Regions from separate parts of the Streptomyces sp. NPDC006925 genome, predicted to be linked through region 2. Evidence: riboswitches for the same ligand, from Rfam matches in the RefSeq annotation. Region 2 holds a riboswitch; each other region holds the start of a gene.
The links. A riboswitch is a leader RNA that binds a small molecule or an ion and turns the genes downstream of it on or off. The one in region 2 is predicted to bind cobalamin.
Positions count from the first base shown of each region.

Region 1: another riboswitch for cobalamin. It lies ahead of ACFYNS_RS00675 (energy-coupling factor ABC transporter permease); the one in region 2 lies ahead of ACFYNS_RS10890 (ribonucleoside-diphosphate reductase subunit alpha).
Region 3: another riboswitch for cobalamin. It lies ahead of metE (5-methyltetrahydropteroyltriglutamate--homocysteine S-methyltransferase); the one in region 2 lies ahead of ACFYNS_RS10890 (ribonucleoside-diphosphate reductase subunit alpha).

Region 1 covers NZ_JBIAGB010000001.1:138,962-143,766, forward strand. Annotated here, with positions in the region: gene ACFYNS_RS00660 (ATP-binding cassette domain-containing protein) at 1-774, opposite strand, end outside; gene cbiQ (cobalt ECF transporter T component CbiQ) at 771-1,520, opposite strand; gene ACFYNS_RS00670 (energy-coupling factor ABC transporter substrate-binding protein) at 1,527-1,898, opposite strand; gene ACFYNS_RS00675 (energy-coupling factor ABC transporter permease) at 1,895-2,596, opposite strand; cobalamin riboswitch at 2,626-2,808, opposite strand; gene ACFYNS_RS00680 (GNAT family N-acyltransferase) at 3,316-4,074, shown strand; gene ACFYNS_RS00685 (lysophospholipid acyltransferase family protein) at 4,071-4,805, shown strand, end outside.
Region 2 covers NZ_JBIAGB010000006.1:34,757-39,561, forward strand. Annotated here, with positions in the region: gene ACFYNS_RS10875 (carbon starvation CstA family protein) at 1-308, shown strand, start outside; gene ACFYNS_RS10880 (YbdD/YjiX family protein) at 329-532, shown strand; gene ACFYNS_RS10885 (GNAT family N-acetyltransferase) at 642-1,139, shown strand; cobalamin riboswitch at 1,299-1,434, shown strand; gene ACFYNS_RS10890 (ribonucleoside-diphosphate reductase subunit alpha) at 1,595-4,036, shown strand; gene ACFYNS_RS10895 (ribonucleotide-diphosphate reductase subunit beta) at 4,036-4,805, shown strand, end outside.
Region 3 covers NZ_JBIAGB010000001.1:535,553-540,357, forward strand. Annotated here, with positions in the region: gene ACFYNS_RS02510 (MFS transporter) at 1-1,428, shown strand, start outside; cobalamin riboswitch at 1,570-1,789, shown strand; gene metE (5-methyltetrahydropteroyltriglutamate--homocysteine S-methyltransferase) at 1,947-4,271, shown strand; gene ACFYNS_RS02520 (SCO4225 family membrane protein) at 4,426-4,764, shown strand.

The DNA of each region.
Region 1 (4,805 bases), on a different contig from region 2:
CAGCACCTCGTACGCCAGCAGCAGCTCCCGCGCGGCGATGCCCCACGGCAGTCCCAGACCGGCCTCGCGCAGCAGTTCCGGGCGCGCGAGGACGGCGTCCACCGGGCCGGAGGTCACCCCGCCCGTGGTGAGCAGCGCGGCGTCGTCGGCCCAGCGCAGCGCGAGATCCACGTCGTGCGTGGCCATCACCACCGTGGTGCCGCCGTCCCGGAGCTCGCCGAGGGTCGCCAGCAGCCGCTCCTGGCCGTCCGGGTCGAGCCCCGCGGTCGGCTCGTCCAGGATCAGCACCCGCGGCCGCATCGCGACCGCGCCCGCGATCGCGGCCCGTTTGCGCTGTCCGTAGGAGAGCAGATGGGTGGGCCGGTCGGCGAGTGGCGCGATGTCCAGCGCGGTGAGCGCCTCCTGGACGCGCTCGTGTACCTGCGGAGCGGACAGCCCCAGATTGAGCGGTCCGAAGGAGACGTCCTGGGCGACGGACGCGGCGAACAGCTGGTCGTCCGGGTCCTGCACGACGAGCTGTACCGCCGTGCGGAGCCGGGTGAGGCCCTTGCGGTCGTACCGGACCGGGTCGCCCGCCACCGCCAGTTGCCCCGTCCGAGGCCGCAACCCGCCGCTGAGCAGCCGCATCAGGGTGGTCTTGCCGCTGCCGTTGCGGCCCAGGAGGGCGAGGGCGCGGCCCTCGCGCACCTCGAAGTCGAGGGCGCTGAGCACGACCGGGCCGTCCTCGTACGCGAAGGACACGCCCCGCAGGGCGACCAGGGCCGACTCGTTCATGACAGCGGACTCTCCAATCCGAGGGTGGCTGCGGTGACGGCGGCGAGCAGCAGCAGGCTCGCGGCGGTGAAGCGGACGGAGACGCGCGCTTCGGGCACCAGGACGCGCAGGGTGCCCTCGTAGCCCCGTCCGGCGAGACCGGCCTGGAGCCGGGCTGCCCGGTCGAAGGCGCGTACGAAAGCGATCGCGCCGAGCCCGGCTGTGGAACGCCACTGCGCGGCCCGTGTGGTGTGTCCGAGCCGGGCGGCCTGCGCCTCCCGGACGCGGCGCATGGAATCGAGGAGCAGGAAGCCGGTGCGGTACGTCATCAGCGCGACGTCCACCACGGGCGCGGGCACCCCGGCCCGGACCAGACGCGGCAGCAGGTCGGACATCGGGGTGGTGAAGGCGAACAGGAGCACACCGAGCGAGGCCGCGGAGGTGCGCAGCAGCAGCCGGCCCGCGCGGGCGAGGCCGCCGTCGGCCAGGGTGACGAACCCGTCCGGGCCGCCGACCTGGAACAGCAGGGTGACCGCTCCGGTCACGCAGAAGCCCACCGGCACCCGGTACGCCCGCCAGAGTCTGCGGGCGGGCACCCCCGCCGGGCCCAGCAGCACGATGAGAGCCGTCCCGAGCACGAGTGCCGCGCCGGGCCAGGGCGGCAGCGAGATGGCCAGGACGGTCAGCCCCAGCCCGAGCACGGCTTTGTCCACGGGGTGGCGGCGGCGCCAGCGGCTGCTGTGCGCCGCCGCGTCGATGGGCAGCACAGCGGGTCAGGCCCGCCCGGTGGCGGACTCGTCGGCGCCGCTGTCGGTGCGCTCGTCGGCCTGCCGCGCCCGGGCGGCCCGCTGCTCGCCCTGGCGGCGGCCGCGGCGCAGTCCGAAGTAGTAGGCCAGGACGCCCGCGCCGAGGGCGGCCTGCAGCGCGAAGAGCGCCGACTCGATCTCGCCGGAGGGTGGTTCGTACAGCGGCGAGAACCACGGCTCGTAGTCCGGCTCCAGCTCGGTGATGGCCGTCTCGGCCTGCGCGTCGGACCCGGCGAACGGCTCCTCCTTGTCGTCGCCGAGCCCCAGGGCCAGCGGCAGGACGGCGAGTGCCGCCACGAGGACGAGCAGCAGCGCGTTGATCTTGGTGTTGCGCTTCATCGTGCCGCCGCCTCCGTCTCGGTCCGGTTCCGCTTGCCCGACAGGAGCACGCCGAGCCGGGTCAGTTCGCCCTTGCTGGACTGCACCAGCAGGCGCATGACGAGCACCGTGAGGAGTCCCTCGCTGATCGCGAGCGGAATCTGGGTGACCGCGAAGATGGAACCGAACTTGCCCAGTGCGCCGAGGAAGCCGCTGCTCGGGTCGGGGAAGGCGAGCGCGAGCTGCACGCTGGTGACGCAGTAGGTGGACAGGTCGGCGACGAACGCGCCGGCGAACACCCCGACCATCAGCGGCGCGCCGAAGCGCCGCAGCAGCCGGTACGCACCGTACCCGGCCCACGGCCCGACGATCGCCATCGAGAAGACGTTGGCGCCGAGCGTGGTCAGCCCGCCGTGGGCGAGCAGCAGCGCCTGGAACAGCAGGACGATGGTGCCCAGCACGGCCATGATCGGCGGCCGGAACAGGATGGCCCCCAGACCGGTACCGGTGGGGTGGGAACAACTGCCGGTGACCGATGGCAGCTTCAGTGCCGACAGGACGAACGTGAAAGCGCCCGCGGCTCCCAGCAGCAGGGTGCTCTCGGGATGCTCCCTGACCTCACGGGTCAGGGACCGGGCTCCGTGGACGACGAACGGCGCCGCCGCGACGCCCCAGGCGACCGCGTGCGCCGGAGGCAGAAAACCCTCGGCTATGTGCATGGCTCAGCAGACCCTCTCCAGCACCTCGTGGATGGACGACGTGCCTTGGCCGGTCTCCTGGCTCACGGGTACACCGCCCGCACTCCGCCTTCCCGGGTCCGAGGACCCAGTGGCTGCCCGCAAGGGCCGGAGCCGGCATTCCCGATCACAGTGGCGAGGGCCGCACCGGTTTCACACCGGATTTCCCGTTCACCAAGGCGTGGCGACACTAGTCGCACACACGTCAGGTGACAAGCCGGGGGCAGGGAGTGCGAAAGCGGAGGTCACCTCCGCGTCCCGGGTCGCGCACCCCGGCGGACGCGCACCGGCGCGCAATGGTAGGGGCGTGCGCGCGGAGTGCTCTCGCGGTGCCGGCCGCACAGGTGCACGGCGCACCGGATCGGGCCGGCAGGCGGCAACGCGCACCGGGGGCACGGAAGGTGCACGAAACCCGGCGATTCGCCCGGAGAGGTCCCCCTGCGCGGCCCGTCCCCGCGCGGCACCCGCCGAGCCGGAACCCCCGGTTCAGGCGGCTGATGCCTGGGGGCCATCACCCGGCCCGCCCGCGGCGCTACTCATGACCCGGCGGGACGTGCTCCCGAAGGACACCGGGCGAGCCCCACCGCCCGGAACCGGGGCACGTGCCGCTGCGAGAAGTCCGGGTCCGTGCGGGCCCGGCCTCGCCCACCGCCCGACCCGGTCCGCCGGGCCGGGCACGAGCCTGCTGAGGAGACACCACGATGACCACCTCATACACGGCAAGGGAAAGCGCCGCCTACACCGCGGCCGTCGCCGACTCCGCGGCCGAGGTGCGGGCCGCGCAGCGGCTCCGCCACCAGGTGTTCGGCGAGGAGATGGGGGCCGCTGCCGGGTCCCGCTCATCCGGCCTCGACGTGGACGCCTTCGACTCCGCCGCGGACCATCTGATCGTCACGGACACCGCCACGGGTGACGTCGTCGGCACCTACCGCCTCCTGCCGCCGGGCAGGGTCCGGCACTCCTACGCGGACGGCGAGTTCGACCTGGGAGCGCTGGCGGGGATCCGCACGTCGATGATCGAGGCGGGGCGGTCGTGCGTGCATCCCGGCCACCGCTCCGGAGCGGTGATCAATCTGATGTGGTCGGCGCTCGCCCGCTACGTGCTGCTGTCGGGGCACCGCTACCTGGCGGGATGCGCCTCGGTACCGCTGGCGGACGGCGGGCGGAGTGCGGCGCACACGTGGGCGCTGTGCGCGGCACGCCATGCGCCGCCCTCCGGCATGGAGGTCTTCCCACACCGCCCGTGGCGGCCGTCGGCGCCGGTGCGGGTGGCGGAACCGGCCAGGGCCCGCTCCGCGCTGCTCCCGCCGCTGCTGCGCGGGTACCTGCGGCTCGGCGCATGGGTGTGCGGAGCCCCCGCCCACGACCCGGAGTTCGGCGTCGCCGACTTCTTCGTGGTGCTCGACATGGAGCAGTTGAACGACCGCTACCACCGCTACTTCCTCGGGGAGCCGAGATGAGCTGCTGGACCGTGGCCTCACCCTGCACCGTGCGGTGCGCAGCCCACCGGGTACCACCGGTGGCCGCCGCCGTACGGGCGCGCCGGTACGCGGCACTGGCCGGCGCGCTGCTCCGGGGGCTGGCGAGCGGTCCGCGCCTCGCCTGCGGGGAGGTGCTGCGCACCCAGGCGCGGGGGGTGATCCGGGCGCTCGGTGCCACGCTGGAGGCCCCGGCGTCCCTCTCCGGCCGGCGCCGGCGTCCGGGCGAGACGGGCTCGCTGATCGTCTCCGACCACATCTCCTGGCTCGACGCGCTCGCGCTGCTGGCCGTCGAACCGGCGACCGCGCTCGCCAAACGGGAGGTGGCGCAGTGGCCGCTGTTCGGTCCCCTGGCGCAACGCGCGGGGGTGCAGTTCATCGACCGGGACCGGATCCGTACGCTGCCCGACACGGTGGCGCAGGTGGCGGCCGTGCTGCGCGGGGGCCGTTCGGTGCTGGTCTTTCCGCAGGGCACCACGTGGTGCACCGAGTCGGGCAGCGGATTCCGCCGCGCCCTCTTCCAGGCCGCGGTCGACGCCGAAGCTCCGGTGCGGCCTGTGACGGTCAGCTACCGGCAGGGCGGCGAACCCAGCACGGTGGCGGCCTTCCTCGGCGACGACACGTTCACCGCTTCGCTGCACCGGGTGATCGGTGCCCGGGACCTGGCCGTACGCGTCACGCCGCATCCCGCGCTGCACCCCGCGCGGGACCGC
Region 2 (4,805 bases):
AGGGGAAGGTCATCGCCCCCGCCAAGAGCATGGACGACATGCACACGGTGGTCACCAACTCGACCGTGGACGGGGTCCTCTCGGCGCTCTTCGCGCTGCTGGTCATCGTCGTCCTCGCCGACGCGGCCCGGACCTGCGTGCGCGCGGTGCGCGACCCGGAGGGCACGAGGATGCACGAGGCGCCGTACCGGGAGTCGACGCTGACGGCGCCCGCCGGGCTGATCGCCACCAAGGAGGAGAAGGCCGAGCTGGCCGAGGCGGCCGCCGCCGGGCCGTCCGGCGGCGGAGACGGCGGGGGCTCCCGGTGAGCGCGGCCGCCGCCGACCGGATGGTGCGCCCGGTGCTGCGGGCCGGACGCTGGGTGCGCTGGTACCTGCGCGAGCTGACCGACGAGAGCGCCTACGACCGGTATGTGGCCCATGTGCGCCGGCACCAGGGCCCGGACGCGGAGGTCCCCAGCAGGAAGGAGTTCGAGCGGCGCCGCACCGACGCCCGCGAGGGCGACCCGCGCGAGGGCTTCCGCTGCTGCTGAGCACGCGCCCGCCGGGTGCGGTCGAGCGGCGCCGCCGGCCACCCCGGCTACGCCTTGCGGCAGCCGGCGGCGGGCCGCGGTGTCGGTGGTGTGGCGGATGATGACCGGCATGGACATCACCGTGAGAACGGCCAGGCCCGAGGAGTACCCGGAGCTCGGTGAGTTGGTCGCCCGGGCCTACCTGAGCGGCGGGCTGCTGGACCTCGGCGAGGCGGACCCGTATCTGGAGACCCTGCGGGACGCGGCGGGCCGCGCCGACCACGCGGAACTGCTCGTGGCCGAGGGGCACCAGGGCGAACTGCTGGGCACCGTCACCTTCGTCGGCCGCGGCGGGCCCTTCGCGGAGCGGGCGCGCGAGGGCGAGGGCGAGTTCCGGATGCTCGGCGTGCGCGAGTCGGCACGCGGACGCGGGGTCGGGGAGGCGCTGGTGACAGCCTGCTCGGAGCGGGCCCGCGCGCTGGGGCTTTCGGGGCTGGTGCTCTCGACCCAGCCGACCATGCACGCCGCCCACCGCCTCTACCGGCGCCTCGGGTTCCGCCGGGACCCCGATCGGGACTGGAGTCCGGTCCCGGGCGTCACCCTGTGGGCCTACGCGCTGCGCCTGTGAACGCTTCCCCGCCCGGGCCACGCGCCGCGCCCGGCCCGGGTGACCGGTCTCCGTGCCCGCACCCCGCGCCGCGCCAGGGGCGCCGCAGGGGGCCGGCACCGGTTCCCGACACGACCCAGGACGGCACAAGATATGGGGTGCCTGCTTAGGTCGAGCACAAGATGTATGGTGTCTCACGGCTGTCGCCCTCGACGCAGGGGAATCCGGTGCGAATCCGGAACTGTCCCGCAACGGTGAGGGGCCGGCGCGAGCCCGCCCGCGAGTCCGAGTACCTGCCGGCGGCGGCCTGATGAACGTCCAGGTCTCGTGGGTTGGACCGGTGGGCGGAGCGCGCCGTGCCCTGAACAGGGTTCCGGGCCCGGAACCGGGCTCGGTGCCAGAGCGGGGCGGCCGGGCGCGCGCCTCTCCCTCCGTGCCGCTGCCCACGGCCAGTGAGCAGCGAGGGAGAGCACCGCGTGACCGTCACCACCGCCCCCACCCTTCCGGCACCCGCCACCCCCGGCACCGCCACGGGGGACGAGGCCGGCGAGGACCCTTCGGCCGCCGCATTGCGCGCGACCCTCGCCGCGCTCACCGCCGACCTCCCGGACGCGGACCCGGCACCGGTACTGGCCGCGGCGCTGCGCGGCAGGCAACCGGGCGCGGACGCGGTGGAACTGCGCACCCTGGCCATCGAGTCCGCGGCCAGCCGCATCAGCGAGGACCCCGCGTACTCCCGGCTGGCGGCGCGGCTGCTGACCCGCGCGATCCGGGACGAGGCGGCCGTGGAAGGCGTCGTCTCGTTCTCCGACGCGGTGGCGCTGGGCCACGCCGAGGGGCTGATCGCGGACGGCACGCACGCGTTCGTCCGCCGGCACGCCGACCGGCTGGACGCGCTGGCGCGGGAGGCCGTCGAGGACGGCGCCGACGACCGGTTCGGGTACTTCGGGCTGCGGACGGTCCACTCCCGCTATCTGCTCCGGCACCCCCTCACCCGGCGCCCGGTCGAGACGCCGCAGCACTTCCTGCTCCGGGTGGCCTGCGGACTGGCCGTTGACGAGTCGCCGCAGGCCCTCACGGAGGTGGCCGACTTCTACCGGCTCACCAGCTCCCTCGCCTACCTGCCCTCCTCCCCCACACTCTTCAACTCCGGCACCCGCCACCCGCAGATGTCCTCGTGCTATCTGCTCGACTCCCCCCAGGACGAGCTGGACTCGATCTACGAGCGCTACCAGCAGGTCGCGCGGCTGTCCAAGCACGCGGGCGGCATCGGCCTGTCGTATTCCAGGATCCGCTCCCGCGGAGCGCTGATCCGGGGGACCAACGGCCACTCGAACGGCATCGTGCCGTTCCTGCGCACGCTGGACGCGTCCGTGGCCGCGGTCAACCAGGGCGGCCGCCGCAAGGGGGCGGCCTGCGTCTACCTGGAGACCTGGCACGCGGACCTGGAGGAGTTCCTGGAGCTGCGGGACAACACCGGGGAGGACGCGCGCCGCACCCACAACCTCAACCTGGCGCACTGGATCCCGGACGAGTTCATGCGCCGGGTCGAGGCGGACGAGCAGTGGTCGCTCTTCTCCCCGTCCGAGACACCGGAACTGGTGGACCTGTGGGGCGAGGAGTTCGACGCCGCCTACCGCCGCGCCGAGGCCGAGGGGCGCGCGGTCAAACGGCTGCCCGCGCGGCAGCTGTACGGCGCGATGATGCGCACCCTCGCACAGACCGGAAACGGCTGGATGACGTTCAAGGACGCCGCGAACCGCACCTCCAACCAGACCGCGGAACCCGGCAACATCGTGCACTCCTCGAACCTGTGCACGGAGATCCTGGAGGTCACCGACGACGGGGAGACCGCCGTCTGCAACCTGGGCTCGGTGAACCTGGCCGCGCACCTGAGCGAGGACGACGGCGGCCCGCTGACGGACCGGATGGACTGGGAGCGGCTGGACGCCACGGTCCGCACAGCTGTGACATTCCTGGACCGCGTGGTGGACATCAACTTCTATCCGACCGCTCAGGCCGCCGCTTCCAACTCCCGCTGGCGGCCGGTGGGCCTGGGAGTGATGGGCCTGCAGGACGTCTTCTTCCGGCTCGGGCTGCCCTTCGACTCCCCACAGGCCCGCGAGCTGTCCACCCGGATCGCCGAGCGCATCATGCTGGCCGCCTACGAGACCTCCGCCGAGCTGGCCGAGCGGCACGGGCCGCTGCCCGCGTGGGAGGCGACCCGCACGGCGCGCGGCGTACTGCACCCCGACCACTATCCGGCGACGGCCGGGGAACGGGCCTGGCCGCAGCGGTGGGAGGCGCTGCGGCGGCGGATCGCCCGGACCGGGATGCGCAACTCACTGCTGCTGGCGATCGCGCCGACGGCGACCATCGCCTCCATCGCGGGGGTGTACGAGTGCATCGAGCCGCAGGTCTCCAACCTGTTCAAGCGCGAGACGCTCAGCGGCGAGTTCCTCCAGGTGAACACCTATCTGGTCGCGGAGTTGAAGCGGCTGGGGCTGTGGGACACGCGCGCCCGCGAGGCGCTGCGCGAGGCCAACGGCTCGGTGCAGGAGCTGGAGTGGGTACCCGCGCAGGTCCGCGCGCTCTACCGGACGGCCTGGGAGACCCCGCAGCGGGCGCTGATCGACATGGCCGCGGCCCGCACCCCGTATCTGGACCAGAGCCAGTCGCTGAACCTCTTCCTGTCCTCGCCCACCATCGGGAAGCTCAGCTCGATGTACGCCTACGCCTGGAAACGCGGCATCAAGACCACGTACTACCTGCGCTCGCGCCCCGCGACCCGGATCGCGCAGGCGGCCGGGGCCACCGCTTCGGTGCACGCGCCCACCCCCACCCCCGCTCCCGCGACGGCCGACGAGGCCCTCGCCTGCTCCCTGGAAAACCCCGAGTCCTGCGAGGCATGCCAGTAATGACGACGAGCGACCCGACAGCCGCCAAGAACCTGCTCGACCCGGGCTTCGAACTGACGCTGCGCCCGATGCGCTACCCGCACTTCTACGAGCGCTACCGCGACGCGATCAAGAACACCTGGACCGTGGAGGAGGTCGACCTCCACTCCGACGTCGCCGACCTGGCCAAGCTCACCCCCGGCGAACAGCACATGATCAGCCGGCTGGTGGCGTTCTTCGCCACCGGGGACTCGATCGTGGCCAACAACCTGGTGCTGACGCTCTACAAGCACATCAACTCGCCCGAGGCGCGGCTGTATCTGTCCCGGCAGCTGTTCGAGGAGGCCGTGCACGTCCAGTTCTATCTGACGCTGCTGGACACCTATCTGCCCGACCACGACGAGCGCGCGGCGGCCTTCGCCGCAGTGGAGAACATCCCCTCCATCCGGGAGAAGGCGCAGTTCTGCTTCCGCTGGATGGACGCCGTGGAGAACATCGGCGAGCTGGCCTCCCGCGAGGACCGGCGCCGCTTCCTGCTCAACCTGATCTGCTTCGCCGCCTGCATCGAGGGGCTGTTCTTCTACGGCGCGTTCGCCTACGTCTACTGGTTCCGCTCGCGCGGACTGCTGCACGGGCTGGCCACCGGGACCAACTGGGTGTTCCGCGACGAGTCGATGCACATGTCCTTCGCGTTCGACGTGGTGGACACCGTGCGCCAGGAGGAGCCGGACCTCTTCGACGCGGAGTTGGAGAAGCAGGTCACGGCGATGCTGGAGGAGGCCGTCGAGGC
Region 3 (4,805 bases), on a different contig from region 2:
GAGGGCCGGGATGACCGGCGGACGGTGCGGACCACCGGACTCCTCGTGGTGGTGCTGACCGCGGGCGCCTATCTGCCCGGCCCGCTCTACCCGGACTACCAGCGCCTCTTCGGCTATGACGACCTGGTCATGACGCTGCTCTTCGCGACGTTCGCGCTGGTGAGTGGACCGACGCTGCTGCTGTGCGGGCCGGCCGCCGATGTCGTGGGCCCCCGGCCGGTGCTGCGGTCGAGCGTGCTGCTGGCCGCCGTCGGCTCCGGCTGCTTCCTCCTCGCCCTCGGCCCCGCCTGGCTCTTCGCCGGACGCGTGAGCCAGGCGCTGGCGCTGGGGGCCGCGACCGGCGCCGCCCAGGCCCTCATCACCCGGCACCAACACCCCTCAGCCCGTGTCGGCGGGCCTTTGCTGGCCGGGCTGGCCTTCGCGGCAGGCACCGCCGCGGGCCCCGCCGTCTCGGGGGTACTCGCCCAGTACGCGCCGGCCCCCCTGGTCACCCCCTACCTGCTGCACCTGGCGCTGCTGGCCCGGGTCTGGCACCTGATGCGCCGGAACATACCCGAGCCCGATCCGGGGGCCTCCGCGGGAGCCCGCCGACGGTGGCGCCCGGCCCGCCCGCAACTGCCCTCCGCCCTCCGGCCGTTGTTCGTCGCAGCGGGGCTGGCCGGGTTCCTCGCCTGGGCCGTCGTCGGCATCTACCTCGCGCTCCTTCCGGCGCTGCTCGCGCGTACCTCGCGCGGAGCGGGCCCGGCCCTGGCGGGAGGTGTGGTGGCGGCAGTTCTGGTGTGCTCGGTGCTGACGCAGTGCGCCGGGGCGCGCCGCTCGGCACGCTCGGCCCGGTTCGCCGGTCTCGCCGCACTGACCGTGAGCCTGGTGCTCCTGGCCACCGGCGGTGCCGCGTCGCTCCCCGCAACGCTCGTCTCCGCCCTGCTCGCCGGCTCCGGACACGGGCTGGCCGTCGGCGGGGCCGCCCGCGCGGTGGACGCGCGGACACCTCCCGGACACCGCGCCGGGATCGCGGCCGCGCTGTACCTCCTCTTCTACGCGGGGTCCGGAACCCCGGCCGTCGCCGTCGGGCTGATGTCCACGCACATGCCGCTCACTGCGGCGGTGACCGTGCTGAGCTGGGCCGGTGCCGCCCTCGGCGCGGTCGTTCTGTTCGCCACCTGCCGCCTGCCCGTCCCGATGCGACGAGACGGGCGGGCGACGCACTCCGCCGCGCGCGTCCCTCGCCGGGTCTTCCCGAGCGGCCTTCCGGCGCGTGGGACGGGGACGTCTGCACCGGCCCGGCTGCGCGGCCGCCGCCCACGCCCGTCGCCGCGTTCCTCCGTCGGCCCGGCGGACGTTCGTCCCCCGGGCCGACGGCCGGTCCCTCCTGGCCCGCATCGGCCGACAGCGCAGGAACACCCCTCCGGGACGTGGCGGAACCGCTGAACCGCATGAGGGCGACACGGGCAGAGCCACCGCCGGAGTCGGAGAGGGCACGCTCACCTCCGGAGTGCCGGCGCCCGGGACCGGGCGCGGATGGGCCGGGGACTCGCGGGGGCGCACTACCCAGGCGGGGGGCTCTGCGCCTAGGCTGGCGGGGCAGCTGGTTCGTCCCGTCCGCCAGGCGGGACGTCGTAAGAGGGAACCCGGTGGAAGTCCGGGACTGCCCCGCAGCGGTGAGTGGGAACGACAGCCGTCACACGCACTGGACCCGACGGTCCGGGAAGCGACGGCCAGTAGGAGCCCGCCGGGAGACCGGCAGGCGCGCCCGCGAGTCCGAAGACCTGCCCGTTGCCCGCACACGCCCATGTGTGTGCGGACATTCCGGTGACCTCGAGGGCGGGTCGGCGCAGAAATCCCGGTGGACGGACGCAGCCGCGCTTCCGTCGCCCACCGGTGTTCCGTCACCTTCGCTCCTCGTGCTCGCCGGGATCCCGACGAGACATCTCGCGAAGGAGATCTCCGTGACAGCGAAGTCCGCAGCCGCGGCAGCAGGAGCCACCGTCCACGGCTACCCGCGCCAGGGCCCGAACCGGGAACTGAAGAAGGCCGTCGAGGGCTACTGGAAGGGCCGCGTCACCGCCGCCGGCCTCCGGCGGACCGCGAAGGACCTGCGCGCCGCCAACTGGCGGCAGCTCGCCGAGACCGGCATCCACGAAGTGCCCACCGGCGACTTCTCCTACTACGACCACATGCTGGACACCAGCGTCATGGTCGGCGCGATCCCGCCACGGCACCGCGCCGCCGTGGCGGCCGACACGCTGGCCGGCTATTTCGCGATGGCCCGCGGCACCCAGGACGTGGCACCGCTGGAGATGACCAAGTGGTTCGACACCAATTACCACTACCTCGTCCCCGAGCTCGGTCCGGACACCGTTTTCGCGGCCGACGCCACCAAGCAGGCCGCCGAGCTCAAGGAAGCCCTCGCGCTGGGGCTCGCCGCCCGGCCCGTACTCGTCGGCCCGGTCACCTACCTCCTGCTGGCCAAGCCCGCCCCGGGCACCGTCGCGGACTTCCAGCCGCTGAGCCTGCTGGAGCGGCTCCTGCCGGTCTACGCCGAACTCCTCGCCGACCTCCGCGCTGCGGGCGCCGAATGGGTCCAGCTGGACGAGCCCGCGCTGGTCCAGGACCGCACCCAGCAGGAGCTGGCCGCTGCCGAGCGGGCCTACCGCGAACTCGGCGGACTCACCGACCGGCCGAAGCTGCTGGTCGCCTCCTACTTCGACCGGCTCGGCGACGCGCTGCCCGTGCTGGCGAAGGCGCCGGTCGACGGCCTCGCGGTCGACTTCACCGAGGCGGCCGCGGCCAACCTCGACGCGCTCGCCGCCGCCGGGGGCCTGCCCGGCAAGCGCCTGGTGGCCGGCGTCGTCAACGGCCGCAACATCTGGATCAACGACCTGGAGAAGTCCCTGACCACCCTGGGCACCCTCCTCGGTCTCGCCGGCCGGGTGGACGTGTCGGCCTCCTGCTCGCTGCTGCACGTGCCGCTGGACGTGCAGGCCGAACGCGACGTCGACCCCGAGGTGCTGCGCTGGCTCAGCTTCGCCCGGCAGAAGACCGCCGAGATCGCCACCCTCGCCAAGGGCCTGGCACAGGGCACCGACGCCATCGGCGCCGAACTGGCCGCAAACCGCGCCGCCCTGGCCTCCCGCACCAACTCCGCACTCACCCACGACCCGGCGGTACGGGCCCGGGCCGCGGCTGTCACCGAGGCCGAGACCCGCCGCTCCCCGTCCTACGCCGATCGCACCTCGGCCCAGCGCGCCCATCTGGGCCTGCCGGTGCTGCCGACCACCACCATCGGCTCCTTCCCGCAGACGACCGAACTGCGCACCGCCCGCGCCGACCTGCGCGCCGGGCGCATCGACACCGACGCCTACGAGGAGCGGATCAGGACCGAGATCCGCGACGTCCTGGCCTTCCAGGAGAAGGCCGGCATCGACGTGCTGGTGCACGGCGAACCCGAACGCAACGACATGGTGCAGTACTTCGCCGAACAGCTCACCGGCTACCTGGCCACCCAGCACGGCTGGGTGCAGTCCTACGGCACCCGCTACGTCCGCCCCCCGATCCTGGCCGGCGACCTCTCCCGCCCCGAGCCGATGACGGTGCGCTGGACGCAGTACGCCCAGTCGCTGACCGAACGCCCCGTCAAGGGCATGCTGACCGGCCCGGTCACCATGCTCGCCTGGTCCTTCGTCCGCGACGACCAGCCCCTCGGGGACACGGCACGCCAGGTCGCCCTCGCGCTGCGCGACGAAGTGGGCGACCTGGAGGCGGCCGGCACCTCGGTCATCCAGGTCGACGAACCCGCACTGCGCGAGACCCTTCCGCTGCGCGCCGCCGACCGCGATGCCTACCTGGCCTGGGCGACCGAGGCGTTCCGCCTCACCACCGCCGGAGTACGGCCCGACACCCAGATCCACACCCACATGTGCTACGCCGAGTTCGGCGACATCGTGCAGGCGATCGACGATCTGGACGCCGACGTCATCAGCCTGGAGGCCGCCCGCTCCCACATGCAGGTCGCCCACGAGCTGGCCGAACACGGCTACCCCCGCGAAGCCGGCCCCGGCGTCTACGACATCCACTCCCCCCGCGTGCCCGGTGCCGAAGAGGCCACAGCCCTGCTCCGCAGGGGTCTCGAAGCCATCCCGCCCGAGCGGCTGTGGGTCAACCCCGACTGCGGCCTCAAGACCCGCGGCTGGCCCGAGACCAGGGCTTCCCTGGAGAACCTGGTCGCCGCCGCACGAACGGTTCGTGCGGAGCTGCCGCACCGCGCGTCCTGATCCCGGTCCGCGGGCCGGAGCGGCCAGGTCGCGGCCGCTCCGGCCCGTGGGCCCGCACATGTCCCGGCGCGCCGCGAGGAGGGGCAGGATGGTCCCGAAGCCGCGAAGAGCGCAGCCGCAGGGCCAGTGCGCACCACAGACGAGGAGTTCCCCCATGACCGCCGAGCAGCGCTCCGTCCTCCGCACCGTCCGCCGGGCTCTCACGAGCGTGCCGGCGCTCCTCTACCTCACGGTGTGCGTGGGCCTGATCGGGTGGGCTGTCGCGGTCACGGCGTGGGACGAGAGCGGGGAGTCCATGGCCGGGGTGATCCCCACGTTCGCGACCCTGCCGCTCAGCCTGATCGTGCTGGCGCTCCCGCTGCCGGACGGACCGTGGGGGTTCGTCCCGCTCCTGCTGGGGTGCGCGCTGGTGAACGCCGTGCTCATCGGCTGGTGCGTACGCGCTCTGACGGGACGGTCCGGCTCCGCTGCGCGTTCCGGCTCCCGGACCTGACCGGGGCGGGTTCCTGTCCACGGCCCGGTCCCCGGCAGGCT